DNA from 3 places in the Streptomyces roseoviridis genome. Region 3 is predicted to be linked to each of the others. Evidence: riboswitches for the same ligand, from Rfam matches in the RefSeq annotation. Region 3 holds a riboswitch; each other region holds the start of a gene.
The links. Region 3 has a riboswitch for glycine ahead of gcvP (aminomethyl-transferring glycine dehydrogenase). Riboswitches for the same ligand answer to the same signal wherever they lie in the genome.

Region 1: another riboswitch for glycine. It lies ahead of gcvT (glycine cleavage system aminomethyltransferase GcvT); the one in region 3 lies ahead of gcvP (aminomethyl-transferring glycine dehydrogenase).
Region 2: another riboswitch for glycine. It lies ahead of ABD954_RS16525 (hypothetical protein); the one in region 3 lies ahead of gcvP (aminomethyl-transferring glycine dehydrogenase).

Annotation. Positions count from the first base shown of each region.
Region 1 covers NZ_BAAAWU010000001.1:2,189,595-2,199,391, reverse strand. The annotation lists gene ABD954_RS09800 (helicase-related protein) at 1-850, opposite strand, end outside; gene ABD954_RS09795 (NaeI family type II restriction endonuclease) at 1,730-3,313, shown strand; gene ABD954_RS09790 (L-serine ammonia-lyase) at 3,512-4,882, opposite strand; gene ABD954_RS09785 (serine hydroxymethyltransferase) at 5,035-6,294, opposite strand; gene gcvH (glycine cleavage system protein GcvH) at 6,319-6,696, opposite strand; gene gcvT (glycine cleavage system aminomethyltransferase GcvT) at 6,816-7,940, opposite strand; glycine riboswitch at 8,100-8,214, opposite strand; gene ABD954_RS09770 (AAA family ATPase) at 8,366-9,052, shown strand; gene ABD954_RS09765 (enhanced serine sensitivity protein SseB) at 9,154-9,797, shown strand, end outside.
Region 2 covers NZ_BAAAWU010000001.1:3,638,363-3,648,159, forward strand. The annotation lists gene ABD954_RS16490 (hypothetical protein) at 1-348, shown strand, start outside; gene ABD954_RS16495 (hypothetical protein) at 559-1,053, shown strand; gene ABD954_RS16500 (hypothetical protein) at 1,155-1,559, opposite strand; gene ABD954_RS16505 (helix-turn-helix domain-containing protein) at 1,684-2,631, shown strand; partial or broken gene ABD954_RS16510 (DUF397 domain-containing protein) at 2,606-2,704, shown strand; gene ABD954_RS16515 (hypothetical protein) at 3,397-3,870, shown strand; gene ABD954_RS16520 (glycosyltransferase) at 4,530-5,756, opposite strand; gene ABD954_RS16525 (hypothetical protein) at 6,048-6,281, opposite strand; glycine riboswitch at 6,482-6,563, opposite strand; gene ABD954_RS16530 (MarR family winged helix-turn-helix transcriptional regulator) at 6,534-6,920, shown strand; partial or broken gene ABD954_RS16535 (MDR family MFS transporter) at 7,192-8,715, shown strand; gene ABD954_RS16540 (TetR/AcrR family transcriptional regulator) at 8,847-9,638, opposite strand; gene ABD954_RS16545 (MFS transporter) at 9,675-9,797, opposite strand, start outside.
Region 3 covers NZ_BAAAWU010000001.1:6,418,376-6,428,172, reverse strand. The annotation lists gene ABD954_RS29065 (hypothetical protein) at 55-666, shown strand; gene ABD954_RS29060 (DUF5999 family protein) at 967-1,173, shown strand; gene gcvP (aminomethyl-transferring glycine dehydrogenase) at 1,278-4,163, opposite strand; glycine riboswitch at 4,341-4,439, opposite strand; gene ABD954_RS29050 (PRC-barrel domain-containing protein) at 4,553-4,927, shown strand; gene ABD954_RS29045 (DNA polymerase IV) at 4,975-6,399, opposite strand; gene ABD954_RS29040 (MerR family transcriptional regulator) at 6,483-7,106, opposite strand; gene ABD954_RS29035 (bifunctional nuclease family protein) at 7,344-7,817, opposite strand; gene ftsR (transcriptional regulator FtsR) at 7,871-8,614, opposite strand; gene ABD954_RS29025 (FHA domain-containing protein) at 8,643-9,605, opposite strand; gene ABD954_RS29020 (DUF881 domain-containing protein) at 9,667-9,797, opposite strand, start outside.

The DNA.
Region 1 (9,797 bases), 4.2 Mb from region 3:
GCCACCGCGGCTCGACACCGCAGTTGTTCGCGTACGCCCCGAGCTCCCCGGAGTAGCGATAGGCGTCGGCACCGAGGTCCATCGTGATCGGCAGCAGACGGTCGCCCTCGACTTCGAGGCCCGCGCGGAACAGAGCGTTGTCCCTGGCCTCGTCACGGCGGGTACGGCCGGCGTTGCTACCCCGCCCCTGGACGGTCACGACGGGGTCTTTGGCGAGGTTCTGGAGTGTCGCCGTCACACGGAGCCGACCGGCGCCGACCGGCCTCGACGTGACGACGACATGCGCGGCGGGCGACGGCACCACGGGGTCCCCGCCCACTTCCCGGGCCAGCCACTGTTCGAAGGCGTCGTCGTCCTTCATCGCAGCAGGAGGGACCAGCCGCTCTCGGCGGTCGCTCCCGACGCGACGGTCGATCCGCGGGTCGCGAAGAGCCAACTCGACAGCCTCCGCGAAGGCGCGCCGGAACTCGGCCTCCAGGGTCTGTCGCAGACCGGCCTCGTGCCCCAGGACGATCTCCACCGGCCCGACCGTCACACCAAGTCGCTTGAACAACGGAGCCAGTCGGTAAGGTTCCTCGCGTTCGCCGGCCCACTCCAGCTGCTGGACGCGGGTCGGCAGCGCCGAGTAGTAGAACGAGGCTCTGGCCTTGACCGTGACGGAGCTGGCGTTCTCGGCTTCGAACTCGAACCCGAGGCTGTCCGGAGTGGTCCGTCCGTACCGTGGAGCGGCGCCGCCCGGCTCGATGGCGTGGGGACCGAGGCTTTCCATGAAATAGCGGGCACTGGGAGGTTCGCCCAGGCATACGTCGCCTTGGGCTTCTCCGGTCGCGTCGCTGACCACGGCGCTCACGAGGTGCTCGACGAGCGCTGTCTGCTGGGCGACGCTCGGCTCGAACGGGGGAGTGGTCACGGTGTCTCCCCAAGAGGCTGGGCGTGTGCCGCCGGAATGGGGGAGGGGCCGTAAGAGGACCTGACGAGGCAGGTGCCGTCGCTCGGGAACTGGCGACGGGGGAGCCGAATCGGCTCCGATGCGCGTGCCGGGGATGGTGAACATGCCGAACCGGCCCGCAGGACAGGTGTGTCCACGGGAACTCCAAGGTCCGCGAGTCAGAAGCCGCCATGGCACGACGCCAGGGCCGGACATCTTCTGCTTCTCCGAACCCGAGCAGCATGGGCTCTGGTGGAGCGAAGTCACAAGCCGCTAACCCAAATCGGTCAAGTCTGTCTCGAAGGATTCGATCTCTTGCCTGAATTGATCGAACGCGTCGATGAGCTCCGGCTCGGAGCGATCGGTGCCCTGTCCCCTTCGACCGTGAACGAGGCCACCGACCTCTGCCGAAGGGGCTACGAGTGACCCCGCTCTCGCCTGGCCGCTTCGGCTTCCCGGTCCTGGTCGTCGCGTGTCGTCGGCTCGGGCACTCGTCCCGTACCTTGGCCACCTGGTCCTGTGCGCCATGCGGAGTAGAGGCCCGCCAGCGCGATGGTCACCGCTGCGAGCGACTCGGGCGCGACGCCGAGCGCCACCAGCGCCACACCCGTCCCCAGTACGGTCACGAGGGCCGCCAGGTCGTACAAGGAGCGACGGGTGGAAGGGGTGCGCTGGGACATGACGGCTCTCCTCTGACGACGTACGTGACGAAGCCAGGCTGCGGTCCCCGACGGCAGCTCGGGTAGGGTTCTCTCCGTTCTATCTGAGAGAACATCGAAATCACCGAGAGAACGGACGCCGATGTCGGCTCGCCTGAAGGGGAAGGATGGGCGACCGCCTGGTCTTCCCAGCGGAGCGAACGACGCAGAGGACCTGCTCGTCCTGTTCCTGCGCAGTCTTCGGGATGCCGCCGGCCTTTCGGTGGCGCGGATACACCTTCTGCTGCCCGACATGGTGGGCAACAATCCGAAGCCGGCTCCGTCGACACTGCACAGAGTGCTGAGAGGGGCGGGCCTCAGGAACCACCAAGGCTTGGTCGCGGCCCTCGTCGAGATCTGTGTCGCGGACCCGGTTGAGGCGGCGAAGGCCCAGAGAAGGGCGCGTGCGCTGCTGAAGAGGGCGTGGGAGCAGCCAGCCCGGGCCGAGTCAGGCCAAGGCCAGGGCAACGACAAGGACTGCACTGCCCACCTGGCGAAACTCGTTCATGTGCACGAACAGCTGCTGGAGACCCAGGCCGCTCTCGGCCGCGCCCTCCAGGCCAAGGAACAGGCGGAGGCGAAACTCGACGCCCACTCGAGCTCCCGCCAAAAGGAGATCGCCGAACTACGGCGAGGTCTGCTGGCCGTCACGGGTGAGCGGGACGCGGCGTTGAGGACTGTCCAGGAAGCGATGCAACAGATCACCGCCTTGGAGCGGAAGCTCGCCGCAGCCGGTACGTCCCCGACTCCTGGCAGGAAGGTTGGGCAAGGGCGGGGAACGGAATCGACCCCCGGCGTCACACACAGTATGGACGAGGTGGCGGTGGTGAGGGATGAGCTGCGGGGTCTCGATCCCTCTGGACGTCGCATGACGGCCGTGCTGGAGCGCGCCACCGAAAAACTGTTCGACGGGGAGCTCACTGGACGGTTCCGTTGGGAGGAGCTCACCAAGTCGGAGAAGGCGATGGCTGGGCAACTCGTCGGGAACCTGATGCGACACCACTTCCGGTTCGACACCTGCGGACCGCTCGACTTCAGGATCGCCGGGGTTGATGTGGATCTCAAGGTGACGTCTGGTTCGACCTGGACCATCCCGAGGGAGGCCCAGGGCCGTGTGTGCATGCTGGTCCACCTCGACCACCGCAGGGGGTTGTGGAGCCTCGGAGTGGTGAGGGCGGCCGAGGAGCTGCTGCTCTCCGGCGCCAACAAGGACGGCAAGCGGAATCTGAGCCGAGCGGGGCGTGAAGCGATCGAGTGGGTCCACAAGGACAGTCGTCTGCCGGTGAACGTCCTCAACCGACTTCCTGCTGCCGATCTGCAGACGGTGCTTGCCCAGACAACCGGCCAGGGGCGCGTGAACGAACTGTTCCGTGTGGCGCAGCGCCAGTCGGTGACCCTTCCGGCCCTCGCCACGGTCGCCCGGCAGCGGGATGCGGCGAAGAGAGCGCGGGAGGCCCGGAGGATCCTGGCCACCGAGGGCATCCTCGTCCTGAACCACAGCAACTCCGATCCTGAGATCGCCAGCGCCTTGGGGCTACCAGTCCCGGAGAAAGGGACGTGGGTCAGCGTTCGTCTGGCACCGGCCACCGAGGAGGAACGTGGCTCAGGTCGGTCGGTCGTCCTGTTCGGTACGTGGTGGAGAGTGGCGAAGCCGGACGACGAGGTGAGCCCCCTTCCCGGCCACTGACAGACTCCACCCGAGGTCCTACGCAAGCGGTTGTGTCGTGCCCGATCAGCGGCGGCGGCCCCGTCTGGCGCCCAGAACGCAGGGACATCCCAGGGCCTTCCACGCATGTCGCAGGGAGATCTCAGGGACTTTCCGCCAGGCAGGCAGGGAGGGCCCTGACAGCGCTGAGGACAAACGTGCTGGTCAGGGCCTACGATGTCAGCACTCGATGATGTTCACGGCGAGGCCGCCGCGGGCGGTCTCCTTGTACTTCACGCTCATGTCCGCGCCGGTCTCCTTCATGGTCTTGATGACCTTGTCCAGGGAGACCAGGTGGTTGCCGTCGCCGCGCATCGCCATCTTCGCCGCCGTCACGGCCTTGACCGCGGCCATGCCGTTGCGCTCGATGCACGGGATCTGGACCAGGCCGCCGACCGGGTCGCAGGTCAGGCCCAGGTTGTGCTCCATGCCGATCTCGGCCGCGTTCTCCACCTGCTCGGGGGAGCCGCCCAGGACCTCGGCGAGGGCGCCGGCCGCCATGGAGCAGGCGGAGCCGACCTCTCCCTGGCAGCCGACCTCGGCGCCGGAGATGGAGGCGTTCTCCTTGAAGAGCATGCCGATGGCGCCGGCCGCGAGGAGGAAGCGGACCACGCCGTCCTCGTCGGCGCCGGGCACGAAGTTCATGTAGTAGTGCAGGACGGCGGGGATGATGCCGGCGGCGCCGTTGGTCGGGGCGGTGACGACCCGGCCGCCCGCCGCGTTCTCCTCGTTCACGGCCATCGCGTAGAGGGTGATCCACTCCATGGAGTGCGCCAGGGCGTCGCCCTCGGAGCGCAGCTTGCGGGCCGAGGTCGCGGCGCGGCGGCGGACCTTCAGGCCGCCGGGCAGGATGCCCTCGCGGGACATGCCGCGCGAGACGCAGGCCTGCATGACCCGCCAGATCTCCAGCAGGCCCTCGCGGATCTCCGCCTCGGTGCGCCAGGCCTTCTCGTTCTCCAGCATCAGCGAGGAGATCGACAGGCCGGTCTCCTTGGTGAGGCGGAGCAGCTCGTCACCGGTGCGGAACGGGTACGTCAGGACGGTGTCGTCCGGGATGATCGGGTTCTCGCCGGCGACCGCGTCCTCGTCGACGACGAAGCCGCCGCCGACCGAGTAGTAGGTCTTCTCCAGGACCAGGGCGCCCTCGGCGTCGTACGCGAAGACCGTCATGCCGTTGGCGTGGTACGGCAGCGCCTTGCGGCGGTGCAGGATCAGGTCGTCGTCGAACGAGAACGGGATCTCGTGCGCGCCGAGCAGGTTGATCCGGCCGCTCGACTTGATCCGCTCGAACTCGTCGTCGGCGGATTCCACGTCCACCGTGCGCGGCGAGTGGCCCTCCAGGCCGAGCAGGACCGCCTTCGGGGTGCCGTGGCCGTGGCCGGTGGCGCCGAGCGAGCCGTACAGCTCGGCCCGTATGGCGGCGGTGTGGGCCAGCAGGCCCTCGTTCTTCAGGCGGCGGGCGAACATGCGGGCCGCACGCATCGGGCCCACCGTGTGGGAGCTCGACGGACCGATGCCGATCGAGAACAGGTCGAAGACCGAGATGGCCACGGGGGACTCCTTGTGGGGGCGACGCCGTTGTCTGCCGGGGTGGTGCAGAACGAGCAGGAAGAGCGAGCAGGGCGGTAAAGGGGTGGGGCACCCCGCTCACTGTCCAGTGTGCGTGGTGCCCCGGAGCTTCATACCAACAAAAGGGTACGAAATTACTTCAGGCCGGGGTACAGCGGGTGCTTCTCCGCCAGAGCGGTCACCCGGGCCTTCAGGGCCTCGGCGTCGAAGCCGGGCTTGAGGGTCTCGGCGATGATGTCGGCGACCTCGCGGAAGTCCTCGGCCTGGAAGCCGCGGGTGGCGAGGGCCGGCGTGCCGATGCGCAGGCCGGAGGTGACCATCGGCGGGCGCGGGTCGTTCGGAACGGCGTTCCGGTTGACCGTGATGCCGACCTCGTGCAGACGGTCCTCGGCCTGCTGGCCGTCCAGCTCGCTGTCGCGCAGGTCGACCAGGAGCAGGTGCACGTCGGTGCCGCCGGACAGCACGGACACGCCGTGCTCGCGGACGTCGTCCTGGACCAGGCGCTCGGCGATGATCCGGGCGCCGTCGAGGGTGCGCTGCTGGCGCTCCTTGAACTCCTCCGAGGCCGCGACCTTGAAGGAGACGGCCTTGGCCGCGATCACGTGCTCCAGCGGGCCGCCCTGGAAGCCGGGGAAGACCGAGGAGTTCAGCTTCTTCGCGAACTCCTTCTTCGCCAGGATGATGCCGCCGCGCGGGCCGCCGAGCGTCTTGTGCGTGGTGGAGGTCACCACGTCCGCGTACTCGACCGGGTTCGGGTGCAGACCGGCGGCGACCAGGCCGGCGAAGTGAGCCATGTCGACCCACAGGTACGCCTCGACCTCGTCGGCGATCCGGCGGAACTCCGCGAAGTCCAGCTGGCGCGGGTAGGCGGACCAGCCCGCGATGATCACCTTGGGGCGGTGCTCCTTGGCGAGGCGCTCGACCTCGGCCATGTCGACCAGGCCGGCCTCGTCCACGTGGTAGGCGACCACGTTGAACTGCTTGCCGGAGAAGTTCAGGCGCATGCCGTGGGTGAGGTGGCCGCCGTGGGCCAGGTCCAGGCCGAGGATCGTGTCGCCCGGCTGGGCGATCGCGAAGAGGGCGGCCTGGTTGGCGGAGGCGCCGGAGTGGGGCTGCACGTTGGCGTACTCGGCGCCGAACAGGTCCTTGATCCGGTCGATCGCGATCTGCTCGGCCACGTCGACGTGCTCGCAGCCGCCGTAGTAGCGGCGGCCCGGGTAGCCCTCGGCGTACTTGTTGGTGAGGACCGAGCCCTGGGCCTCCATGACCGCGACCGGAGCGAAGTTCTCCGAGGCGATCATCTCGAGGGTGGACTGCTGGCGGCGGAGCTCGGCGTCGACGGCGGCGGCGACGTCCGGGTCCAGCTCGTGGAGAGGGGTGTTCAGAAGCGACATGTTTCGATCCCTGGGGGGTCTCGGTTAGCCGGCGGTGAAGGCGGTGTACTCGTCGGCGGAGAGCAGGTCCTCCGGCTCGGCCTCGATGCGCACCTTGAACAGCCAGCCGCCCTCGAACGGGGCGGAGTTCACCAGCGAGGGGTCGTCGACGACGTCCTGGTTGGCCGCGACGACCTCACCGGTCACCGGGGCGTACAGGTCGCTGACGGACTTCGTGGACTCCAGCTCGCCACAGGACTCGCCCGCGGTGACGGTCTCACCGACCTCGGGAAGCTGCACGAAGACGACGTCGCCGAGCGCGTTCGCCGCGTGCTCGGTGATGCCGATCGTGGCGACGCCGTCCTCGACGGCCGACAGCCACTCGTGCTCCTTGCTGTAACGAAGCTGCTGGGGGTTGCTCATGACCTGATTCTCCTGGATCGGGGGAGTGCTGATGAACGTGGGTCTTGCGAGGTGAGATGCAGAATGAGACGAATCGATGAGGGATACGTCACTTCTGGCAGATCCCTGTCAGTCGCCTGTCACTTCTGACGCTTGTAGAACGGCAGCGCCACGACCTCGTACGGCTCGTGCGTGCCCCGGATGTCGACGCCGACGCCCTCGGTGCCGGGCGCGGCGAAGGCGGCGTCCACGTAGGCCATGGCGATCGGCTTGCCCAGGGTCGGGGACGGCGCGCCGGAGGTGATCTCGCCGATGACCTCGCCGTTCGCGACCACCGACATGCCGGCGCGCGGGACCCGGCGGCCCTCGGCGACCAGGCCGACCAGCTTGCGCGGCGGAGCGGTCTCGGCGCGCTCGGCGGCCTTCTCGAGCGCCTCGCGGCCGACGAAGCGGCCCTCGTTGGTGGTCTTCTCGAACTTCACCACCCGGCCCAGGCCCGCGTCGAACGGGGTGAGCGCGGTGGTCAGCTCGTGACCGTACAGCGGCATGCCCGCCTCCAGGCGGAGCGTGTCACGGCAGGACAGGCCGCACGGGATCAGGCCGACGCCGGCGCCCGCCTCGGTCAGCGCCCGCCACACGCCCTCGGCGTGTTCCGGCTTCAGGAACAGCTCGAAGCCGTCCTCGCCGGTGTAGCCGGTGCGGGCGATCAGCGCCGGTACGCCCGCGACGGTGCCCGGCAGGCCCGCGTAGTACTTCAGACCGTCCAGGTCGGCGTCGGTGAGGGACTTCAGGATGCCGGGGGACTCCGGGCCCTGGACGGCGATCAGGGCGTACGCGTCGCGGTCGTCGCGGACCTCGGCGTCGAAGCCCCGCGAGCGCTCGGTGAGGGCGTCGAGGACCACCTGGGCGTTGGAGGCGTTGGCGACGACCATGTACTCCGTCTCGCCGAGGCGGTAGACGATCAGGTCGTCGAGGATGCCGCCGTCCTCCTGGCAGATCATCGTGTAGCGGGCGCGGCCGTTGCCGACGGTGGAGATGTTGCCGACCAGGGCGTAGTCCAGGAGGTCCACGGCCTGCGGGCCGGTGACGGTGATCTCACCCATGTGGGAGAGGTCGAAGAGGCCCGCGCGGGTCCGTACGGCGTTGTGCTCGTCGCGCTCGCTGCCGTAGCGCAGCGGCATGTCCCAGCCGGCGAAGTCGGTCATGGTCGCGCCCAGTGAGCGATGCAGCGCATCGAGGGCAGTCAGGCGGGGGGCAGTGCTCATGGGGTGGCTCCCGGGTCCCAGGGCGTGCAGGGCACGACGTGCATGACGGTGAGGACGATCCTCCCCATCTGTCATGGAACCTGAGAGGTTCACCGAGGGCATCCTCGGCTTGCACCTTGGGTGGGGCCGCGACAGGTGCGGCCCGCTTTTCAGATCTGCCTCATCCACGCGGTACGGGGCCTGAGAGATTCAAGGGAGGTTCTTGCTCCTTCGGCGCCCGGGGACGTCCGGCGCGACTGCGCCTGGCGGCCCGGGACTCTCCCGCGCGGATTCGAGCGGCCGGTATGCGGTTGTGCGCGCTCGTGCGAGCGCGTGGCGCGCTCATCATTGCACGGCGGGTCCGCCGGGCAAATCGCTTGTGTCCCATTACCGTTTCTTTACACTTCGTGGGCAGGGTCCCGGCAGGCCCGACAGGGGGAGCAGAGATGACCATCCAGCGCACCGGCGCCTACGCGGCGAGTCCCGGCATACCCGTCCAGCGGGCGGCCGCCCGCGCCCGCGCCCGCGACCGGGTCAGAAGCCGGCGCCGCGCCCGGATCCTGCGCGACCTGCGCGAGCGCGGCGGCCGCAGCCCCCGCGTGCTGACCTTCGCCGCCGGCGACGTCGTCGTGGTCTCCGGACTGCCCGGCGCCGGGAAGTCCACCCTCATGGACCGCGCCGCCGCCGGCCGCGCCATCGACTCGCAGCACACCCGCGAGCGCTGGGAGGCCCGGCTGCCCGGCTTCCTGCCGTACGCCCTGTGGCGCCCCCTGGCCCGCCTCGCCCACTACGCGGGCCTGCGCCGCGCCCTGCGCTCGGGCGCCGGGGTGATCGTCCACGACTGCGGCACCCAGTCCTGGGTGCGCGGCTGGCTCGCCCGGGAGGCCCGCAGGCGCGGCGCCGCCCTGCACCTGGTCCTGCTCGACGTCGACCCCGACACCGCCCGCGCCGGCCAGCGCTCCCGCGGCCGCGGCGTCTCCGGCTACGCCTTCGCCCGGCACCGCCGCGCCGTCGGCCGCCTGGTGCGCACCGCCGAGAGCGGCGCCCTGCCGCCCGGCTGCGCCTCGGTCACCCTGCTCGACCGGGACGCCGCCGACGCCCTGCGCCGGATCGGATTCCGCGACGTGGCGTGAACCACTCCCGCCCCCCGGGCGTCCTATTCGGTCACAGGGGCGGCGAGCCGCCGTTAAGGTGCTGAACCGCAGGCAGGTGCCGGAAGGGGACGACGAGAACCGTGGACGTGACGTGGCCGGGCAATGAGCTCGAGGAAGTGCTGGCCGCCTCGCTGGGCAACCCCGCCGCCGGCGGCAGGCTGGTCGAGGTCCTCGGCCGCAGCGCCGTCTGGGTGCCGCTGCCCAACGGCGGCGGACCCGACAGCCCCGACCTCGACCTGCCCACCATGGAGATCGACGGCTCCGCCTACGTGCCCGTCTTCAGCTCCCACGAGCAGTTCCTCGCCTGCGTCGGCGAGCACATGTCCTTCACCGTCGCCCCCGCCCGCGACTTCGCCCGCGGCCTGCCCCCGCAGCTCGGCATCGCCGTGAACCCCGGCGGCACCGTCGGCGTCCCGCTGCCCCCGGCCGCCGTCGCCGAGCTCTGCCGCGTCGGCCGCACCCCCCATGGGGGCGCCTCCCGTGACGGAGGCTACGGGGCAGGGCCCGCCTCCGGCGGCCGCGTCCGCCTCTTCGAACCCGACTGGCAGGACGACCCGGTCGACTTCCTCGCCGCCGCCTCCGCCGAGTTCGAGGCCCTCGGCACCGTCGCCACGGCCCGCCGCGCCCTCGCCAGCGTCGAGGGCACCGAACCCGCCCTCTTCGTCGGCGTCCAGCTGACCCACCCCGACGCCGACCCCGCCACCCCGCTGGACGCCCTCGGCCG
Region 2 (9,797 bases), 2.8 Mb from region 3:
TCGACGACCACACCGCCCCCGGCCACCCCGAGCCCGCCGACGCCGGCCGCACTCACCCTCTCCGCCCCGGTGCTCACCGACACCGACCGGCGCTGGTGCGAGAACGTCACTGTGACCTTCCGCAACGCCGGCGGCACAGCGGTCCGTTCGGGCACGGTCGCCTTCGCCACCCACGTCATCGGCGCCCTCGGCGTGCACTGGGCCACCGTCCACTCCAGTCAGCCCCTGCCCGCCCCGCTCGCCGCCGGAGCGACCAGGACGCATACGTACACCGTCTGCGTCGATTCCTGGAGGGTGCCGCTCGGCATGCGCGTCGACACCCGGAAGGTCACCGCGCAGTGGCGGTGAGCGGAGGAACGAGAGCGGGGCCGAGGGTGCGGATCAGCAGCCCGGCACCGGGCCGCACAGGCACCGAAGAGGGATACGGTCGTCGCACAGGCGCACCTCACTGACCTCAGGAGCGCCACCAACAGAATGCGGTGTGGGGGAAATGGTGCGTTCCACAGTAAACGGGGGACCGTGGTCCCGGTATGCGCTCGCGATCCGCTGGGCGAACTCATGACGGCACCACTTCGCAGGACGGTGACCGCGGCCGCGGTCATGGCCCTCGCCTCTCTCCTGGCGAGCGGCTGCCGTGACACCACGACACCGACGACCACTCTCTCGGGATCGGCGACCACGAAGCCGACAGGGACGCGGGCACCCGCGGGGGACGACGAGGAAGCGCAGGGCGAACGGGCCAGGGCCGCCCTGGAGACCGTCTCGCCCGATGACCCGGAATTCGTGGAGTCCGGCCTGGAGAGGGTCGCGGACGGCGTGCACCACCGCTCCGCTCTGGAGAAGGGAAAGACCTACACAGTCTCCGTGGCCTGCGTCGGGGCCGGGGCCGTCAAGGTCGTCATCGCCGACAAGGCACCCCACTCCGTGCCGTGTGACGGAGTACCGGCATCCCAACGCGTCGAGAACGCTCCCGCGCACGTGCCGATCGATGTCACCGCGGCTTCCGGAGCCATGGGCATGGTCGCCTGGCAGATCGTCTCCCTACCCTCCTGACGGCGGACACCTCTCCGGTACCTGTACGCGCTGGGGGGAGAGACGGCGCGCACCGGCCCGTTCACCCTCACGGCCCTTCCGCCGGCACCCCGCCCGGCCGTTCACTGCCGCTCGTCCTGGTGGACATCGGCCTGATGGCGACGCAGCAGGACGTTCGCGTCCGTCTCGGCACTCCAGTCGAAACGGGCGCGGGCCGCCGCCCGGGAGCCGGCGAGCTCGGCGCACTCGACGCAGTGCGGTACGGGCACGGGCGGCCGGCTCAGGTCGTACGCGACCTCGGTGCGCTCGTTCGCCGCCCGCACGCCGGCACTCAGCCGCTCGGCCGGGGTCGCGGGCCGCACCTTCTCAGGGTCGGCCTGCCACTCCCGCCCCCCACCGAGCGGCCGCAGCATCGCGTACGGCCCGGCCTGCCCCCGGTACTCCCCGACCCTTCCCGCCCCCGGGTCGTACAGGTACGCCCCGGGCCGCAACCCCGCCTCCGTGCCGCGCTTCCTGTGCCCTGCCATCCGCTGTTCCTCCCACGCTCACCCGATCGGGCGATTACTCTCTGTGCTTCCAGCGTTGCTCAATGGGAGGGGCGGCCACAACGCCCACCGCGTGCCAAGGGCTGCTGTCACAAGGGGGTTCGGAGTGACCAGGAGGAGCGCGACGGCGAGCGAGGCCGCCGCCACGACGGCGGAGGTCTTCGGCGAACTCCTGCGGCACTACCGCGAGTCAGCGGGCCTCACGCAGGAGGGCCTGGCCCGCCTGATCCCCTGCGACCGCTCGCAGGTGGCCCGGGTGGAGGCGGCGAAGCGGGTGCCGGCGGAGCCCTTCGCGAGGGCGTGCGACGAGGCGCTGGGGACGGGCGGGGTGCTGCTGCGGCTGTGGCGGCGGATCGACTGGTACCCGGAGGTGCAGCATCCGGACTGGTTCGAGCGCAGGGCGGAGATGGACGCGGAGGCGGTGGCGTTACGGGAGTACCAGACGCAGGTGGTGCCGGGGTTGTTGCAGACGCCGGAGTACGCGCGTGCGATCTTCTCGCGAGTCGCCGAAGGCGACGAGTTGGAGGAGCGCGTCAAGGCTCGCCTGAGCCGCCAGCAGAGGTTCCTCGCGAAAAGCGGGCCGCTGTACGTGGTTGTGCTCGACGAAAGCTGTCTGCGGAACGTGGTCGGAGGCGCCGAGGTGATGCGGGACCAGTGTGCGCACCTACTGGACGTGGGTCGGTATTCCAACATCCGCATCCAAGTCGCGCCGGCCGGGCCGACCGAACTCATCCGTCCCAAAACGTCGTTGTCGTTGATCACCCTGCCAGACGGCACGGACTGGCTCTACGCGGAATCGCTGACCAGCGGCCATTTCTACGATGATCCAGCCGCTCTTGCTCGTTATGGCCAGACCTATGATGTGCTCAGGGCGGACGCTCTGTCAGCCCAGGCGTCCGCGACCCTGATCAGCGAGGCGATGAAGGGGTTCGAGCAGTATGCAGAGGCACCAGCTCAGCGCGGCGATCTGGATCAAGAGCAGCTACAGCGACAGCGACGGCGGAAACTGCCTCGAAGTCGCCCCCGGGTTCCCCGGCCTCGTCCCCGTACGTGACAGCAAGGCCCCGGAGGGGCCTGCCGTCGTCTTCGAGCGGTCGGTGTGGGAGACGTTCGTCCACAGCCTGTGAACACTCCGCCCGTACACACCAGGGCGAGGACGGCGACCGCTCGCTACGACAATCCCCATCGCCGGGACGGCGCACCGGGATAGGAGACCGACCGCGCCGGCCAGCTAGGCGGCGCCGAGCCAGTGCCCCAGGCGCGGGGAACGCCGTACGCGGCGAGCAGCTCCACGACGAACGCGCGAACTTCTTCCTTCGGCGTGGTCGGGGTGCGGGTCTTGGGTGCTCGGGGTGTCCGTTGCGGGTGCGCTTCTGGATCGGCCGCCCTCTCTCCGAGTGTGGCCCCCTCCGCCGGCCCCTCAAGGGCGCTCCCTTCGGTCGCGTCGCTGCACGATTGCGCTTCGCTTCACCCTTGACCGCCCGGCTCCGGGGTCCTTTACACACTCGGAGGGCGGCCGGGGGGCGTGGCCACGCAAGGGGGCCGGGTATCGGCCGGGCGCCGCGGGCCAGTGGCACGTTGGTGGGTGGGGGCTCGGCTAGTGGCAGGGGAGAGGGAGGACCTTTCCCGCCGTGGGGGGGGTGCGCGGGCGTGGAGTCGGGTGGCTGGTTTGTTCGCGAGTTCCGACAGCAGGTGTCCACCACTTCGGCAGCCCCTGGGTCTCGCAGATTCGAACAGCCTAGGCTTGTCGACCCAGGCATTCCTGGCGAGAAGACGTGCGCCCTGATGCTCAGGGACCGGTCATAGAGGAAGAGTTGGCATGGCGGGGGAACTGTGGGGATCGATGTTCTCGCTCGCGGGTGTGGTGCTTGGCGGGGCGCTGACGGCGTTCACCCAGCGTGCCGCCCAGCGGTCGGCCGATGAGGCCGAGGAGAGGCGGCAGTCGGCTGCGACGGCCGATGCGCGCCGGGCCGAGCAGGTGCAGGCCATCCAGGAGTTTCTTGCCTGTGCTCAGCTGGCCGAGCGGGCCGCCTACGCTCGCCCGGAAGTTTGGGGTGCCGACGAGGACGGCTGGATGACCGGGGCGCAAGAGGTCATGACCAAGCTTTGGACGGCTGACCGCGCGGTCGCCCTGCTCTGTGACCCGGCCCTGGAGGCCCCCGCTCGTGCTTACGGACACGCGCTCAACCAGGCGGTCTGGCGCGAGATCGGGGATGTGCAGATCAACGAGCACCTGGAAGAGCACAAGAATGCCTTCATGATCGCCGCTCGGGCGAGCCTGGCGCGCACATGACCGATCGCCGCGAGCCGGTCACTAACTGAAGCTCGAGCGAGCCGAGTCGACCGCACTCGATCTTCGGTGCACAGGCATCCCTCGGGCCCAGACCCTGCCCGGGTCTCCCCGCCCTAGCGGTGCAAACTCCCTTGCCGAGACAGCCGAAGCGCATCTCCCGTCACAGGAGTCCTGCCCCGTCACATCACAGCCCGCGAGAGGGCAGTTTGCACCGACGGGCCGCCCCCGACCACCCTCCCCACCCACACACAGTGACCAGCGGGGCTTGAATCCCAGCCGACCGACTACCGCTCGCCGCCGAACCGACATTGGGCACCCCATTCCACGGCCGCGCACCCCCCACGAGGGGAGCGGCCTCCCCCACCCCCGCCACAAACCCGGCCCCCACCCACCAACGCGCCACCCGCCCACGGCGCCCGGCCGATACCCGGCCTGCCCGCGTGGCCACGCCCCCCGGCCGCCCTCCGAGTGTGAAAAGGACCCCGGAGCCGGCCGGTCAAGGGTGGAGCGAAGCGCAATCGCGCAGCGACGCGACCGAAGGGAGCGCCCTTGAGGGGTCGGTGGAGGGGGCCACACTCGGAGAGAGGGCGGCCGATCCAGAAGCCCACCAGCAACGCCCACCCCGACCACCCAAGACCCGCACCCCGGCCACCACCCCCCTACGCCCGCTCCCCGAACCCCTCCACCAGCAGCTTCGCCGTCCGCTCCGCCCCGTCCGTGCGCACCTTGCCCGCCGCCGCCCTCGCCGCCGCGCCGGTCTCCGGGGCCAGGGCCGTCGACAGGGCCGCGGCCAGCGACGCGTAGGTCGGCGCCGGGCCGTCGTGCGCCGCGCCGATGCCGAGTTCGGCCACCCGCGCCGCCCAGTACGGCTGGTCGACGATCTGCGGGACCAGCACCTGCGGCACTCCCGCCCGCGCCGCCGTCGTGGTCGTGCCCGCGCCGCCGTGGTGAATGACGGCGGCCACCCTCGGGAAGAGCCGCTGGTGGTTCGCCTCCCCGACCGCCATGCAGTCGTCCTGGTCGTCGATCAGGCCCAGGTCCGCCCAGCCCCGCGACACGAGGACCCGACGCCCGTGGGCGCGTACCGCCTCGATGGCCGCCCGGGCCGGTTCCGTCGAGCCCTGCATGCCCATGCTGCCGAAGCCCACGTACACCGGCGGCTCCCCGTCCTTCAGGAAGGCTTCCAGCTCCTCCGGCAGCGGCCGCTCGTCCGGCACGAACCACGCACCGGTCTGCGCCACGTCGAGGTCCGCCGGCTCCTGCCACGGACCGAGGAACGGGTCCGCCGCCAGCAACGGCCGCTCCCCCATGGCGTAATGACGGACGCTCGGCACCGGCGGCAGCCCGACCTTGGCCCGCAGCGCGGTGAGTCCCGCGCCGAAGACGGCGTTCACGCTGTCGACGTCCCGGTCCCACAGCACCCGGTTGTCCGTCACTCCCTCCGGCAGGGGGTGCCCCGGCAGCGGATACGGCGGGTGGTGCGGCGAGGGCAGCATCCCGGGGAAGAAGGTCACGTACGCATAGCGCAGGCCCCGCTGCTCGGCGGCCGTCCGCGCTCCCGTCACCGCCGGGAACAGACCGGTCGCCAGGAGGGCGTCCGCCCCCTCGGCGGCCTCGGCCACCGCCTCGTACTGCGCCTCGGCCAGCGCGGCCACCCGGTCGGCCATGTCCTCCGCCGAGTTCGGCCTCGGCCCTGCCGCCAGCGCGCGGATGGAAAGGCGCACCGGCACCATCTCGACCCCGACGCCGGCGAGGCGGTCGGCGAACTCCTGGTCCTCGGGCGCGACCAGGCGGACTCGCGCCCCCGACCGCCCGAGCACGACCGCCAGAGCGGCCAGCGGCTCGACGTCCCCACGGGACCCGTACGACGACAACACCACGCGCATGCGGTGGTTCCCCCTTCGGCTGGTTCCCTCGCCCGATTCGAGCGAAGGACGCCGATTGTGCGGCACCACCGGGGCCTTGCCGCAAGGCCCCCCGTGCGCTATACGTTGAGTACGGCGGGGAGCGCATACGGCTCCCGGCCTTTTCTTTTGCCCCCACTGCGCCGCCGCACCGCCGCACCGGCGCACCGGCGCGGCGAGGGTTGCGACAACGCGGAGAGGGCGGCCGGGCCCGAAGCCCCCGTGGAGCCTCCGGCCCGACCGCCCTCCTGAAGGCCGGTCGGTCGATAGTGGTCAGCCCAGCGCGAGCCAGGCCACGCCCGCGAGGACGGCGATCGCGACGACGATGCCGACGATCAGGCCCACGCGGGGGCCGGAGGAAGTCGCGGCGGCGGTCTGCTGCTGCCGCTGCGGGGTGCCCTCGTCGACGAAGGCGCGGAACATCTGGGTGCTGCCTGCGGGGTCGTAGGAGCCCTCGGGGGCCTGACCGCCGCCCTGGCCGTACGGTGCTTGGGGGTTGTGTGCCATGGGCCGGACCCTAGCGAAGTCGGGGTGGCGGCCCCAAGCCCCGCCCTCCGGCCCTGCCCCGGACCTGCACGCGCCCTCCCCCTCCGACCCGCTTTGCCGATTCTTTAGCACGCTTTGACCGATTTAGTTTGCCTGGAGCAACCATCCATCTCTATCGTTGCCCTAAGCAACAAGATGTCGGAGTGTGCGATGGAGACGGTCAACCGGAACCGGTACGAGGAGCTCGCCCGAGCGGTGAGCGCCTTCGGCGCCGTGAAGCGCGGGCTCTCCCGGGCCCTGCCCGCCCACTGCCAGGGCGGTGCGGCGGCCGTGCTCGCCCTGGTCAAACACCACGGCGACATGCGGACGAGCCGGCTCGCCGAGCTGATGGCCGTCGACATGTCGGTGTGCAGTCGCCACGTGGCGCACACCGTGGAGTACGGCTGGATCGAGCGACTGCCCGACCCGGACGACAAGCGATCCCGCATCCTGCGGCTCACTCCCGAGGGGTACGCGATGCTCGGCGAGCTCGACCGCCGGGTCACCGACGCCTTCTCCCGCCACCTCACGGAGTGGTCGGACGACGACGTCGCCCTGCTCACCGCACTGCTCGGCCGCCTCCGCGATTCCTTCGGGGACTGCCGGGCCCACCACGCCTGACACCCGTACCGCCTGACACCCGCACCGCCTGACACCCGCACCGCCTGACGACCACCGGCCTCACGCCAATTCCGCGTGACGCCCACCCCGCCTCACGCCTCTTGCGCGTGACGCCCACCCGGCGTGACGCCCACCCCGCCTCACGCCCGCTCCGCTCGACGCCCATCACGCTTGACCACGAAGGAAGTTCATGGCTACGACCTCGCCCGACGCCGGTGTGCGGGACGGCCTCACCCCTCACGGGAGCGCCGGCCCCGGCGCCGCCCCGCCGATGACGCACCGACAGATCATGGAGGCGCTGTCCGGGCTGCTGCTCGGCATGTTCGTCGCCATCCTGTCCTCGACGATCGTCTCGAACGCCCTCCCCCAGATCATCACCGACCTCGGCGGTGGTCAGTCCGCCTACACCTGGGTCGTCACCGCCGCCCTGCTGTCGATGACGGCGACCACCCCGCTCTGGGGCAAGCTGGCCGACCTCTTCTCCAAGAAGCTGCTCGTCCAGATAGCCCTGGTCATCTACGTCGCCGGCTCGGTGGTCGCCGGTCTCTCCCAGAACACCGGCATGCTCATCGCCTGCCGCGTCGTCCAGGGCATCGGCGTCGGCGGTCTGACCGCCCTCTCCCAGATCATCCTGGCCGCCATGATCGCCCCGCGTGAGCGCGGCCGGTACAGCGGCTACCTCGGCGCGGTCTTCGCCGTCGCCACCGTCGGCGGCCCGCTGCTCGGCGGCGTCATCACCGACACCGACTGGCTCGGCTGGCGCTGGTGCTTCTACGTCGGCGTGCCCTTCGCGATCATCGCGCTGCTCGTCCTCCAGAAGACCCTCAAGCTGCCCGTCGTGAAGCGCCAGGTCAAGGTCGACTGGGCCGGCGCCCTCTTCATCAGCGCCGCCGTCTCCCTGCTCCTCATCTGGGTCACCTTCGCGGGCGACAAGTACGACTGGCTGTCCTGGCAGACCGCCGTCATGGTGGGCGGTTCGATCGTCCTCGGCGCGGTCTTCGTCCTCGTCGAGTCGAAGGCGTCCGAGCCGATCATCCCGCTGCGGCTCTTCCGCAACCGCACGATCACCCTGGCCTCGCTGGCCTCGCTCTTCGTGGGCGTCGCGATGTTCGCCGGCACGGTCTTCTTCAGCCAGTACTTCCAGCTGGCCCGCGACGAGTCGCCGACGATGTCCGGCGTCCTCACCATCCCGATGATCGCCGGCCTGTTCGTCTCCTCGACGGTCTCCGGCATGATCATCACCAAGACCGGCCGCTGGAAGACCTGGCTGATCAGCGGCGGCGCCCTCGCCACCGGCGGCCTGGGCCTGCTCGGCACCATCCGTTACGACACGGAGTACTGGCACATCGCCGTCTTCATGGCGGTGCTCGGCCTCGGACTCGGCATGATGATGCAGAACCTGGTGCTCTGCACCCAGAACCAGGTCGCCCCCTCCGACCTCGGTGCCGCCTCCTCCGTCGTCACCTTCTTCCGCTCCCTGGGCGGTGCGATCGGCGTCTCGGCGCTCGGCGCGGTCATGGCCCACCGGGTCACCGACTACGTCAAGGAGGGCCTGGCCGAGCTCGGCCCGAAGGCCGCCGGGGCCGTGGGTCAGGGCGGCGGCGGCATCCCGGACATGGACAAGCTGCCGGCCCCGATCCGTACGGTCATGGAGAGTGCGTACGGGCACGGCGTCGGCGACGTCTTCCTCTACTCGGCGCCCTTCGCGCTGCTCGCCTTCGTGGTGACGCTCTTCATCAAGGAGGTCGCGCTGAAGAGCAGCTCGGCCCCCGAGGCACCCGCGGCGCCTGCGGAGAAGAACGAGAAGAGCGAGCAGAGCGAGAAGAGCGGGCAGAGCGCCTAGGAAGGACTCCCGGCCGCGCTTCGAGCGGAGGCGCGGCCGGGTCGGGTACGGAGCGGCGGGTCAGGGGACGGCTCGCCGCTCCGTCATTCAGCCGGGCGGTCGGAACGGCTCCGCTCGACCATGACCTCGATGCCGGCGATCAGGACCTCGAGCGCGTAGTCGAAGTCGCGGTCCCAGATGTCGCTGACGGTGCCGTGCGAGGCGCGCTCGTCGAGGATCTCCGCGATCGGTTCCAGCGCCTCCACGAACCGCGGGTCGTCGCGGAACGCTCTGATGGACTCCCCGTAGAAGTCGTCCTGCGACATCCCGGCCTCGTTCGCCCGGCGCTGGAACTGGGACTCGATGGTCCCGTAGCCGTAGACGAACTGGAAGACGGCCGACATCGCGCTGGGCTGGCGGTCGAGCGGCAGGCCGCTGGCCCGGACCGCCTCCTGGATCTTGGAGCCGACGGCGATCGCGTGCGGGCCGATGTTGAGGTACTGCCCCGCGCACGGCGACATCCACGGGTGGCGCACCAGCATCCGCCGGTAGGCCAGGGCGAGCACCTTGATCCGGTCGCGCCAGTCGCCGGCGGAGTCGACCTCGGCCAGGTCGATCTCGGCGTAGCAGGTGTCGATGGCGTACTCGATGATGTCGTCCTTGGTGTCCACGTACCAGTACAGGGACATCGCGGTGACGTTCAGCTCGGTCGCCAGCTTGCGCATGGAGAGCTTGGCCAGGCCCTCCTCGTCCAGCATCCGGATCGACGCCGCGACGATCCGGTCCCGGTCGAGCCCGGCCGGGCCGCCCCCGCTGCGGGCGGCCCGGCGGTCCCCGTTCTCCAGCCAGACGCTGGAACGCGCCGGGTTCCTGGCCCGATCCGCTGCCTTGACCATCGCGTTCCTTCCGTCCGTCAGTGGTTCGCGACCATGCTAGGCAGCTCCGGTCGGCTGATCGGACGGCTCGGCGGCCTTGCCTGCGGCATCGGCGCGTTCGGCTCGTTCGGCTCGTTCGGCGCGTTCGACGCGTTCGGCGCGCTTCAGCAGGGCCGCCGC
Region 3 (9,797 bases):
GCCGTCGTACCTGCCCACGCTTCACCGTGTCTCCTGAGTGAGAGGCGACCCACCATGCTCCGACCCTCCCCGGCCCCCGCGTCGGCCCTCCGCAGTGTCCTCGCGGCCCTCGGATCGCCCACGGCGGTCCGCGAGCCCCGAACGCCGGCCCTGCGGGCCGCACAGGGACCGCTGAGCCCCGAACTGCCCCTGCCCGTCCACCTCCTGGGAGCCCCCGGCGTCACCGGAGCCGCCGGTGGGACAGCGCAGCAGCCGCCCAGGACCAGGCTGGCCGGCTGGCGCTTCCTCATCAGGAACGGGGACCGGGCGATCGCCGCCGCCGACACCATGCTCACCCCCGACGGCTGGTCCTTCTCCCACTTCTTCGAGGGGCCCTACGTCACGGCCACCGAGCGGGCCCTGATCCAGGCCGAGGCTCTCGTCACGCCGTACCAGCCGCGGCTGCTGTCCGTGCCGCAGCTGTACATGCTGACGCTGTGGCTGCACGCCGACACCGAGGCGGACGGGGCGAGCACCGCACCGGATCCGGAGGACCTCCTGGTGCCCCTCGCCCCCGCGCCGCCCGGCATCGCCGCCAACCGCCCCTACCGGGTCGCCGACCTCCTGCCCGTCATCGGAATGCGTCTCGCGCCGCCGCCCCTCCTCGGGTCAGCGGCGCCCGCCTGATCCACCGCACGCACCCGCGCCCCGGGACCCCCGGTCCCGGGGCGCACTGCTGTCCGAGGACGCTCCCGTTCGGACTAGCCCACTGGGACCATCCCGAACCCCCCGAAGAGGGGGGGCGGTTGACCTGAACCGCCCCTGCGGGTGATGCGTCTTCCCCGGAGAGGACGAGCTGCCGCGAAATCCCTGCGGAACGCCGTCCTTGGGGCAAGACTGGGACCGGAACCGAACCGACCTACGGGGGCGGCCATGCCAACGAAGAGCCGCAGGACATCCACTTCGACGCAGCGAAAGAACCCACCCATGTGCCAGCACCAGCCTGCCTGTCCCACCGCCGACTCCGCCGACCGGGAGGCCGCCCGGCTCGTGGCGCACCACCCGGAACAGGGATGGAGCCTGCTGTGCAACGGGGTCCTGATCTTCGAGGACACCGGTGAGCTGCTGCCGGACGGGCGGATCATCGCCCCGCACCGCCCGCTGACGGCGGCCCGGGTGACGACGGCGGCCTGACGGAGCCGTCGCACGAAGGCCGAGGGCCGGCCCGGAGAAGACTCCGGACCGGCCCTCGGTCCGTGCGCGGTGCCGGTGCGCCGTCAGACGGCGCACCCCGTGTGTCAGTTGTCGTACTCGTCCAGCGGCGGGCAGGAGCAGACCAGGTTGCGGTCGCCGAAGGCACCGTCGATCCGGCGGACCGGCGGCCAGTACTTGTCCGCGGCCGAGACACCGGCCGGGAAGACGGCCTCGTCACGGGTGTACGCGTGGTTCCACTCGCCGCCCAGCGCGGCCGCGGTGTGCGGGGCGTTGCGCAGCGGGTTGTCCTCGGCCGGCCACTCGCCGGAGCCGACCTTCTCGATCTCCGCGCGGATCGCGATCATCGTGTCGCAGAAGCGGTCGAGCTCGGTCAGGTCCTCGGACTCGGTGGGCTCGATCATCAGCGTGCCGGCCACCGGGAAGGACATCGTCGGCGCGTGGAAGCCGTAGTCGATCAGCCGCTTGGCGATGTCGTCGACGCTGACGCCGGTCGCCTTGGAGATCGGACGCAGGTCGACGATGCACTCGTGGGCGACCAGGCCGGCCGGGCCCGTGTACAGCACCGGGTAGTGCGGCTCCAGGCGCTTGGCGATGTAGTTGGCCGCGAGGACGGCGACCTGGGTGGCGCGCTTGAGGCCCTCGCCGCCCATCAGGCGCACGTACGACCAGGAGATCGGCAGGATGCCGGCGGAGCCCCACGGGGCGGCCGAGATCGGGCCGACGCCGGTCTCCGGGCCCGCGGCGGGCTGGAGCGGGTGGTTCGGCAGGTACGGGGCGAGGTGGGCGCGCACCGCGACCGGGCCGACGCCGGGGCCGCCGCCGCCGTGCGGGATGCAGAAGGTCTTGTGCAGGTTCAGGTGGGAGACGTCGCCGCCGAAGTGGCCCGGCTTGGCGAGGCCGACCAGGGCGTTGAGGTTGGCGCCGTCGACGTACACCTGGCCGCCGGCCTCGTGCACCAGGCCGCAGATCTCGGAGACGTGCTCCTCGAACACACCGTGCGTGGACGGGTAGGTGATCATCAGCACCGACAGCTCGTCGCGGTACTGCTCGATCTTGGCCCGCAGGTCCTCGACGTCGACCTCGCCGTCGTCGGCGGTCTTGACGACGACGACCTTCATGCCGGCCATCACGGCCGAGGCGGCGTTGGTGCCGTGCGCGGAGGACGGGATGAGGCAGACGGTGCGCTGGGTGTCGCCGTTGGCGCGGTGGTACGCGCGGACGGCGAGCAGACCGGCGAGCTCGCCCTGGGAGCCGGCGTTCGGCTGGAGGGAGACCTTGTCGTAGCCGGTGACCTCGGCGAGGCGCTCCTCGAGCTCGGTGATGAGGGTGAGGTAGCCCTGCGCCTGCTCCACCGGGGCGAAGGGGTGCATCTGACCGAACTCCGGCCAGGTCACCGACTCCATCTCGGTGGTCGCGTTCAGCTTCATGGTGCAGGAGCCGAGCGGGATCATGCCGCGGTCGAGCGCGTAGTCGCGGTCGGCCAGCTTGCGCAGGTAGCGCAGCATCGAGGTCTCGGAGCGGTGCGCGTGGAAGACCGGGTGGGTCAGGTACGCGTCGGTGCGCAGCGCGTCGGCGGGCAGCGCGTCCTCGGTGGCGGCGTCGAGGGTGTCGATGTCGGCGGTGACGCCGAAGGCGGTCCAGAGGGCGGCGATGTTGGCGCGGGTGGTCGTCTCGTCGCAGGACATCGACACGTGGTCGGCGTCGACGCGGTAGAGGTTCACCCCGCCCTCGCGGGCGGCGGCGACGACCGCGTCGGCGCGGCCCGGGACCCGGGCGGTGAGGGTGTCGAAGAAGGCGCCCTGGGTGAGCTCCACGCCCCCGGCGCGCAGACCGGCGGCCAGGATCGCGGCGTAGCGGTGGGTGCGGCGGGCGATCTGCTTCAGGCCGTCGGGGCCGTGGTAGACGGCGTACATGCCGGCCATGACGGCGAGGAGGACCTGGGCCGTACAGATGTTGCTGGTGGCCTTCTCGCGGCGGATGTGCTGCTCGCGGGTCTGCAGGGCCAGGCGGTAGGCCTTGTTGCCGTCGGCGTCGACGGAGACGCCGACCAGGCGGCCGGGCAGGGAGCGGGCGTGCTTGTCCTGGACGGCCATGTAGCCGGCGTGCGGGCCGCCGAAGCCCATGGGGACGCCGAAGCGCTGGGTGGTGCCGACCGCGATGTCCGCGCCGAGCGAGCCGGGCGAGGCCAGCAGGGTGAGCGCGAGCAGGTCGGCGGCGACGGTGACGATCGCGCCGAGCTCGTGGGCCTGGTCGATGACCGGCTTGATGTCGCGGATCGCACCCGAGGCACCCGGGTACTGGATCAGCACGCCGAAGACGCCGCGCTCGGCGACCTCGGCCGGGATGCCGGCGGACAGGTCGGCGACGACGACCTCGACACCGGTCGGCTCGGCACGGGTCTCGATGACGGCGATGGTCTGCGGCAGGGCGTCGGCGTCGACGAGGAACACGCCGTTCTTGACCTTGCCGACGCGGCGGGAGAGCGCCATGGCCTCGGCGGCCGCGGTGCCCTCGTCGAGGAGGGAGGCGCCGGAGGTGGGCAGGCCGGTCAGGTCGGCGACCACGGTCTGGAAGTTGAGCAGCGCCTCCAGGCGGCCCTGGGAGATCTCCGGCTGGTACGGCGTGTAGGCGGTGTACCAGGCCGGGTTCTCCATCACGTTGCGGAGGATCACCGGCGGGGTGAACGTGCCGTAGTAGCCGAGGCCGATCATCGGCGCGAGGACCTGGTTGCGGTCGGCGAGGGCGCGCAGCTCGGCCAGCACCTCGGCCTCGGTGCGGGCGGCCGGCAGGCCCAGGGCCTCGGCGTTCTTGATGACGTCCGGCACGGCCGCGGCCGTGAGCTCGTCCAGAGAGCCGTAACCGACCTGGGCGAGCATCTTGGCCCGCGCCTCGGCGTCGGGTCCGATGTGCCGCTGCTCGAAGGGGATGCCCTGCTCGAGCTCGGAGAGCGGGGTGCGGTTGGCGGTCATGTGCGGGGGCCTCCTGGTCGTCACGACCTGCGAGGGGCACCACGGCGCGGGTGCCCGGACGGCCTCCCCCTCTGTCATCCAAACCTGAGAGCTTCACCGGCCCGCCTCGCGGAGGACCGGCTTTCACCGTCGGTGAGAGCGGATGCCGTCGACGCCCGCCCTGCTTTCCAGAGTGACCTCGTCCGCGCGGTACAGGGGCCTGAGAGATTCCGGGGAGGATTTGCTCCTTCGGCGCCTCCGGAAGCTTTCTCCGGAGGACTCTCCCGCGCGGGGTCGACAGCCACAGCCAGCCTACCAGCGCCGTTCCTCCTCCCTTCGCTCAAGTGGCCGACATCCCAGATGTGCACTTTCGTAGGGGTGTAGAGCAGTTGCGACCTGTTGGAGGGACCGTGCAGACCGATATCGATCCGCGCAGCCTGATCGGCCGCAAGGCGTTCGACCGGGACGGACACAAGATCGGCACCGTGGACGAGGTGTACCTCGACGACGCCACGGGAGTCCCCGAATGGGCCGCCGTCCGCACCGGCCTGTTCAGCCGGGACGCCTTCGTCCCCCTGGAGCCGAGCGAACTGGTGGGTGACGCCCTCCACATCCCCTACGAGCGGGCCCTGATCAAGGACGCCCCCGACTTCGGCGTCGGCCGCCACCTCTCCCCGGAACAGGAACTCCAGCTCTACCGCCACTACAACCTCACGCTGCCGCCCGCGCCCCCGGACGCCCCGGACCGCGACTTCGGCCGTCTGGCGGGCCAGGAGGAGGTCTGAAGGCCACCTGAGCGCCAGGGTGCCGGCCCGCGGACCGGGCCGCCGGGTCAGGCCGCCGCGCCCGTCGCGCCGCCGGGGACGAGCGGCAGCGGATCGCAGGGCTCCAGGTCCGGCTCGTCGACCGGGAAGGTGCGTACGCGGCCGGGCGGCGAGCCCGGTTCCTCGAAGCGGACGGTGACCCGCCCCACCCCGCTGCCCTGCACCCAGCCGTGCCCGTACACGGCGTGCCGCACGTCGTGCCCCGGCGCCCAGCGCCGCTCGGCGGTCTCCGTGGCCGTCGCGGGCGCGGCCGGCACCGGGTCGGAGGGGGCCGCTTCCTCCGGTCCGTCCTCCCGCGCCCCCGCCACCGCGACCACGGGGCCGGTGCCGGCCGCGGCCCCCGCCCCGGCCGCCGCTTCCGCCTCGGCCTGCGCGAACAGGTCCTCCTGCGTGTAGTCGGCCAGTCCGCTCACCCCCACCCCCAGCAAGCGCACCCCACCCGTCGTGTCCACCAGGTCGAGCAGCCGCGCCGCCGCCTCCTTCACCACCACCGGGTCGTCCGTCGGCCCCCGCAGCGTCTCGGACCTGGTCAGCGTCGAGAAGTCGTACCGCCGCACCTTCAGGACGATCGTCCGCCCCGAGTGCCCCGAACCCCGCAGCCGCGCCACGCACCGCTCCGCCAGCCGCTCCACCTCCAGGCGGATCCGCAGCCGGTCGTGCAGGTCCACGTCGAAGGTGTCCTCCACGGAGACCGACTTGGCGTCCCGCTCGGCCACCACGGGCCGGTCGTCGTGCCCGAGGGCCATCCGGTACAGGGAGCCGCCGTGCGCCCGCCCCAGGAGCCGTACGAGCTCGTCCTCGCCCGCCTCCACCACCTCGGCGACCGTCGTGATCCCGGCCCGCCGCAGGTGCTCGCCCGTGGCCGGCCCCACCCCGGGGATGATCCGCACCGAACGCGGCCCGAGCAGCTCCCGCTCCGTCCCGGGCTCGATCAGCACCAGCCCGTCCGGCTTGGCCTCCTCCGAGGCGATCTTCGCGAGCATCTTGGACCCGGCGAGCCCCACCGACCCGGTCAGGCCGGTCGTGGCCAGGATGTCCCGGCGCAGCCGCTCGCCCGCCACGCGCGCGCTCTCCCGGTCGTCGGCCACGCCGCCGGCCTCCAGGTCGACGAAGGCCTCGTCGAGGCTGAGCGGCTCGACCAGCGGCGACAGCCGCCCGAGCAGCTCCATGACCTGCCCGCTGATCGCCCGGTAGAACGCGAAGCGGGGCACCAGATACGCCGCGTTCGGCGCGAGCCTGCGGGCCTGGGCCATCGGCATCGCCGAGTGCACCCCGAAGCGCCGTGCCTCGTACGAGGCCGTGGCGACCACACCGCGCGGCCCGAGCCCGCCCACGACCACGGGCTTTCCGCGCAGGCTCGGCTTCGACGCCTGCTCGGCTGCGGCGAAGAAGGCATCCATGTCGAGATGCAGGATCGTGGGCGCGGCTCTCACGGTTCCGATGCTGCCCTACGCCACTGACAATCGGCCCGCACACCCGTGCGAGCCGCTGGGTTCGAAAGAGGGAGACCCGAAGGTCAGACGGCCCGGTCCCGGCGCCGGCGCGCCAGCTCGTCGGCCGGATTGTGCCCGATCAGCGTCTCGCCGGTGTCCACGCGCTCGCCGTGCAGCTGCGAGAGCGCCGACTCGACGTCCCGCCACACCACGCCGACGGCGATGCCGAAGACGCCCTGGCCGCCCTGGAGCAGGTCGACGACCTCGTCCGGCGAGGAGCACTCGTAGACGGTCGCCCCGTCGCTCATCAGCGTCATGCGCTCCAGATCGCGAAAGCCCCGGGCCCGCAGGTGCTGCACCGCCGCCCGGATGTTCTGCAGCGCCACCCCGGTGTCGAGGAACCGCTTGACGATCTTGAGGACGACCACGTCCCGGAAGCTGTAGAGCCGCTGCGTCCCGGAGCCGTACGCGGGCCGCACGCTCGGCTCGACGAGCCCGGTGCGTGCCCAGTAGTCCAGCTGGCGGTAGGTGATGCCGGCCGCCGCACAGGCCGTCGGGCCGCGGTAACCGATGACGTCGGAGTCCGGGTCCGCGGCCGCGCCCTCGTCCGCGGCGAAGTCGCCCACACTGCCGTGAAGCGGATACGGGCCCTTCTCCCCGGGGGCACGCATCAGGAAGCCCCCTGCCGTACCGTCGCCGCTGCTCATCACGCCGACCCTCCGTCCTTGACCTGCCCACACGAAGGTAGGCAGTCACTCGGGGTGCGTCAACGATCGCCACACTCGGCACGCCGAGTGATAATCACCCTGAGAGTGGTTTCTCGTGCCCCACTCCGGGGAAAGGCTACTCGAATGCTCCCGGGGCGCTCTGCCGGAGACGTCCTGACGGGTGCCGGCGGCTCCCCCTGACGGGTGACCCGCGGCCGGCCCGACGGGCCGGTCCCACTACTGGTTGCCGGTCCCGAAGTCCTCCGGCGAGATCTGGTCGAGGAACTCGCGGAACTTCTCCACCTCGTCCTCCTGCTCGTCCGGAATCGCGATCCCCGCGTCGTCGAGCACCCCGTCGCTGCCGTAGATCGGCGTGCCCGTGCGCAGCGCCAGCGCTATCGCGTCGGACGGCCGGGCGCTCACCTCGACACCGCTGGCGAACACCAGCTCGGCGTAGAAGACGCCGTCCCGCAGGTCCGTGATGCGGACTTCGGTGAGCTCCTGCCCCACGGCCTCCAGGACGTCCTTGAAGAGGTCGTGCGTCAGCGGCCTGGCCGGGGCCATGCCCTGCTGCGCGAAGGCGATCGCCGTCGCCTCTCCCGGTCCGATCCAGATGGGAAGGTAGCGGTCGCCTCCCACTTCACGCAGGAGCACGATCGGCTGGTTGGAAGGCATTTCCACCCGGACACCCACAACGTCGAGCTCGTTCACACAGCAACCCTAGGACGTGCCCGACCGGTTTGGGTAGTCGGGCCGGTCCGGTATCACTGCAGACGGAGTCCCAGAGCGGTCTGCACCAGTGCCGCGTGGAGCCGTACGGACAGCCCGGCGAGCTCCTTCGCGGTCGCTTCCGCGTGGGCCCTGGTCTGGGGATTGCGGTGCCGGCGCAACGGCGCCACCATCTGCTCGACCAGCCCCGCCTCCCGGTCCGCGGCGGCCTTGACGGCCCGCAGATGCCGGGGTTCCAGGCCGAACCTCCCCAGGTCGGCCACCAGCTTGGCGACCGTGACGGTCTCGGCGTCGTAGCCGCCGCCCTCCGTCTGGGCGATCAGGCCGTACGACTCCCACTCGGCCAGCTCGGCCTCGGTCACCTCGGCGGCGGCGAGCAGCTCGGCCCGGCCGATCCGGGCCGCGGTCGGACGCTCGCCCTCGGCCTCCGGGGCCCCGTCCAGCAGGTCACGCTGGGGACTGGGCGAGGGCAGCTTGATCTGCTCGCCCCGGGCGAGGGCGTCCAGGTGCTCGCGGATCACCTTGAGCGGCAGATAGTGGTCACGCTGCATCCGCAGGATCTGGGCGAGCCGCTCCACGTCCTGCGGGCTGAACTTCCGGTACCCGGAGGCCGTCCGCCGGGGCTCGACGAGCCCCTCGGCCTCCAGGAACCGGATCTTGGAGATGGTCACTTCGGGAAACTCGTCGCGCAGCTGGCTCAGCACCGTCCCGATGCTGAACAGCCGGTCGCCCGCGGCGGCGGCGCCGAGACCGGCACCGCCCGTCGGTGTACGCAGCATGGACCTTCCCTGAAGGTTCTCCGGAGCGTCACACGCTCCGCTGGCTCGCGAAGAAGACGAGCCGGTACTTGCCGATCTGCACCTCGTCACCGTTCGAGAGCACGACCGAGTCGATCGGCTCCCGGTTGACGTACGTGCCGTTGAGGCTGCCGACGTCCGACACCGTGAAGGTGCCGTCCTGTCCGCGCCGGAACTCCACGTGGCGACGCGACACGGTCACGTCGTCCAGGAAGATGTCGCTCTGCGGGTGACGGCCGGCCGTGGTCAGCTCGCCGTCCAGCAGGAAGCGGCTGCCCGAGTTCGGTCCGCGGCGCACGATCAGCAGCGCCGAACCGGCCGGCAGTGCCTCCACGGCGGCGAGCGCCTCGGGCGACAGCGCCGGGAGCGAGGTCTGGCCGGTGACCTCCGAGTCGTAGGCCTCGAGCCCCGAGATGGAGATCGTCGAGGTCGTCTCGGAAGCCCGCTCCGGAGCCACCCCGCCGCGCAGCGGCGCACCGCAGTGGGAGCAGAAGCGGCTGTCCGCCGTATTGCGGTGACCGCACCTCGTACACACCGGCATGGACGCGTCCTCCTGCCGCGGCTGCCCCGCGGAGGTCTGGGTCGCATACGGATCGGGGACGAACCCTCCACCCGTACTCGAGGCTGATGGTTCTCCGAAACCTATGCGCGCGGCACCGGCAGGGTCAACAGAAGACGCGCCCTGTGTGCCCGGAATGTCACCACCCTGGCCACCGACCTCGTCACGGAAGAGCGGGCGTTCGACGCCCTGTTCCTCACCCTGCGCGTGGCGCGGCGCGCGATGCTTGGCGTTGCCGCCGTCCTCGCGTCCGCTCTTGCCGAACAACTTCGCAAACAACTTCACGGGCGATTCCCCTTGACCGAAACAGACCCGCCCGTGGGGCAGGACGAACCCTGACTGAACACACCTGCCGACCCGGACATCTTCACAACGTCCGTGGCCACTCGACAGTTTCCACCACGCACCACCCATGTGGTGCGGCGACCCCCCGCAAGGTCATGCCCTTGCCGCGCGACCGTCATCGACCCCCGCCTCACTGCGAGGACGACCGAGCGTAGTCAGGCCGCTTCGCAGGTCGCAAGGCGTCGACGACGATCTTCCCGGAACGCTGCACCGTGGCCGTGGCCTGCTCCTTCTCCAACGTCTGGACGACACCGCCGGGGA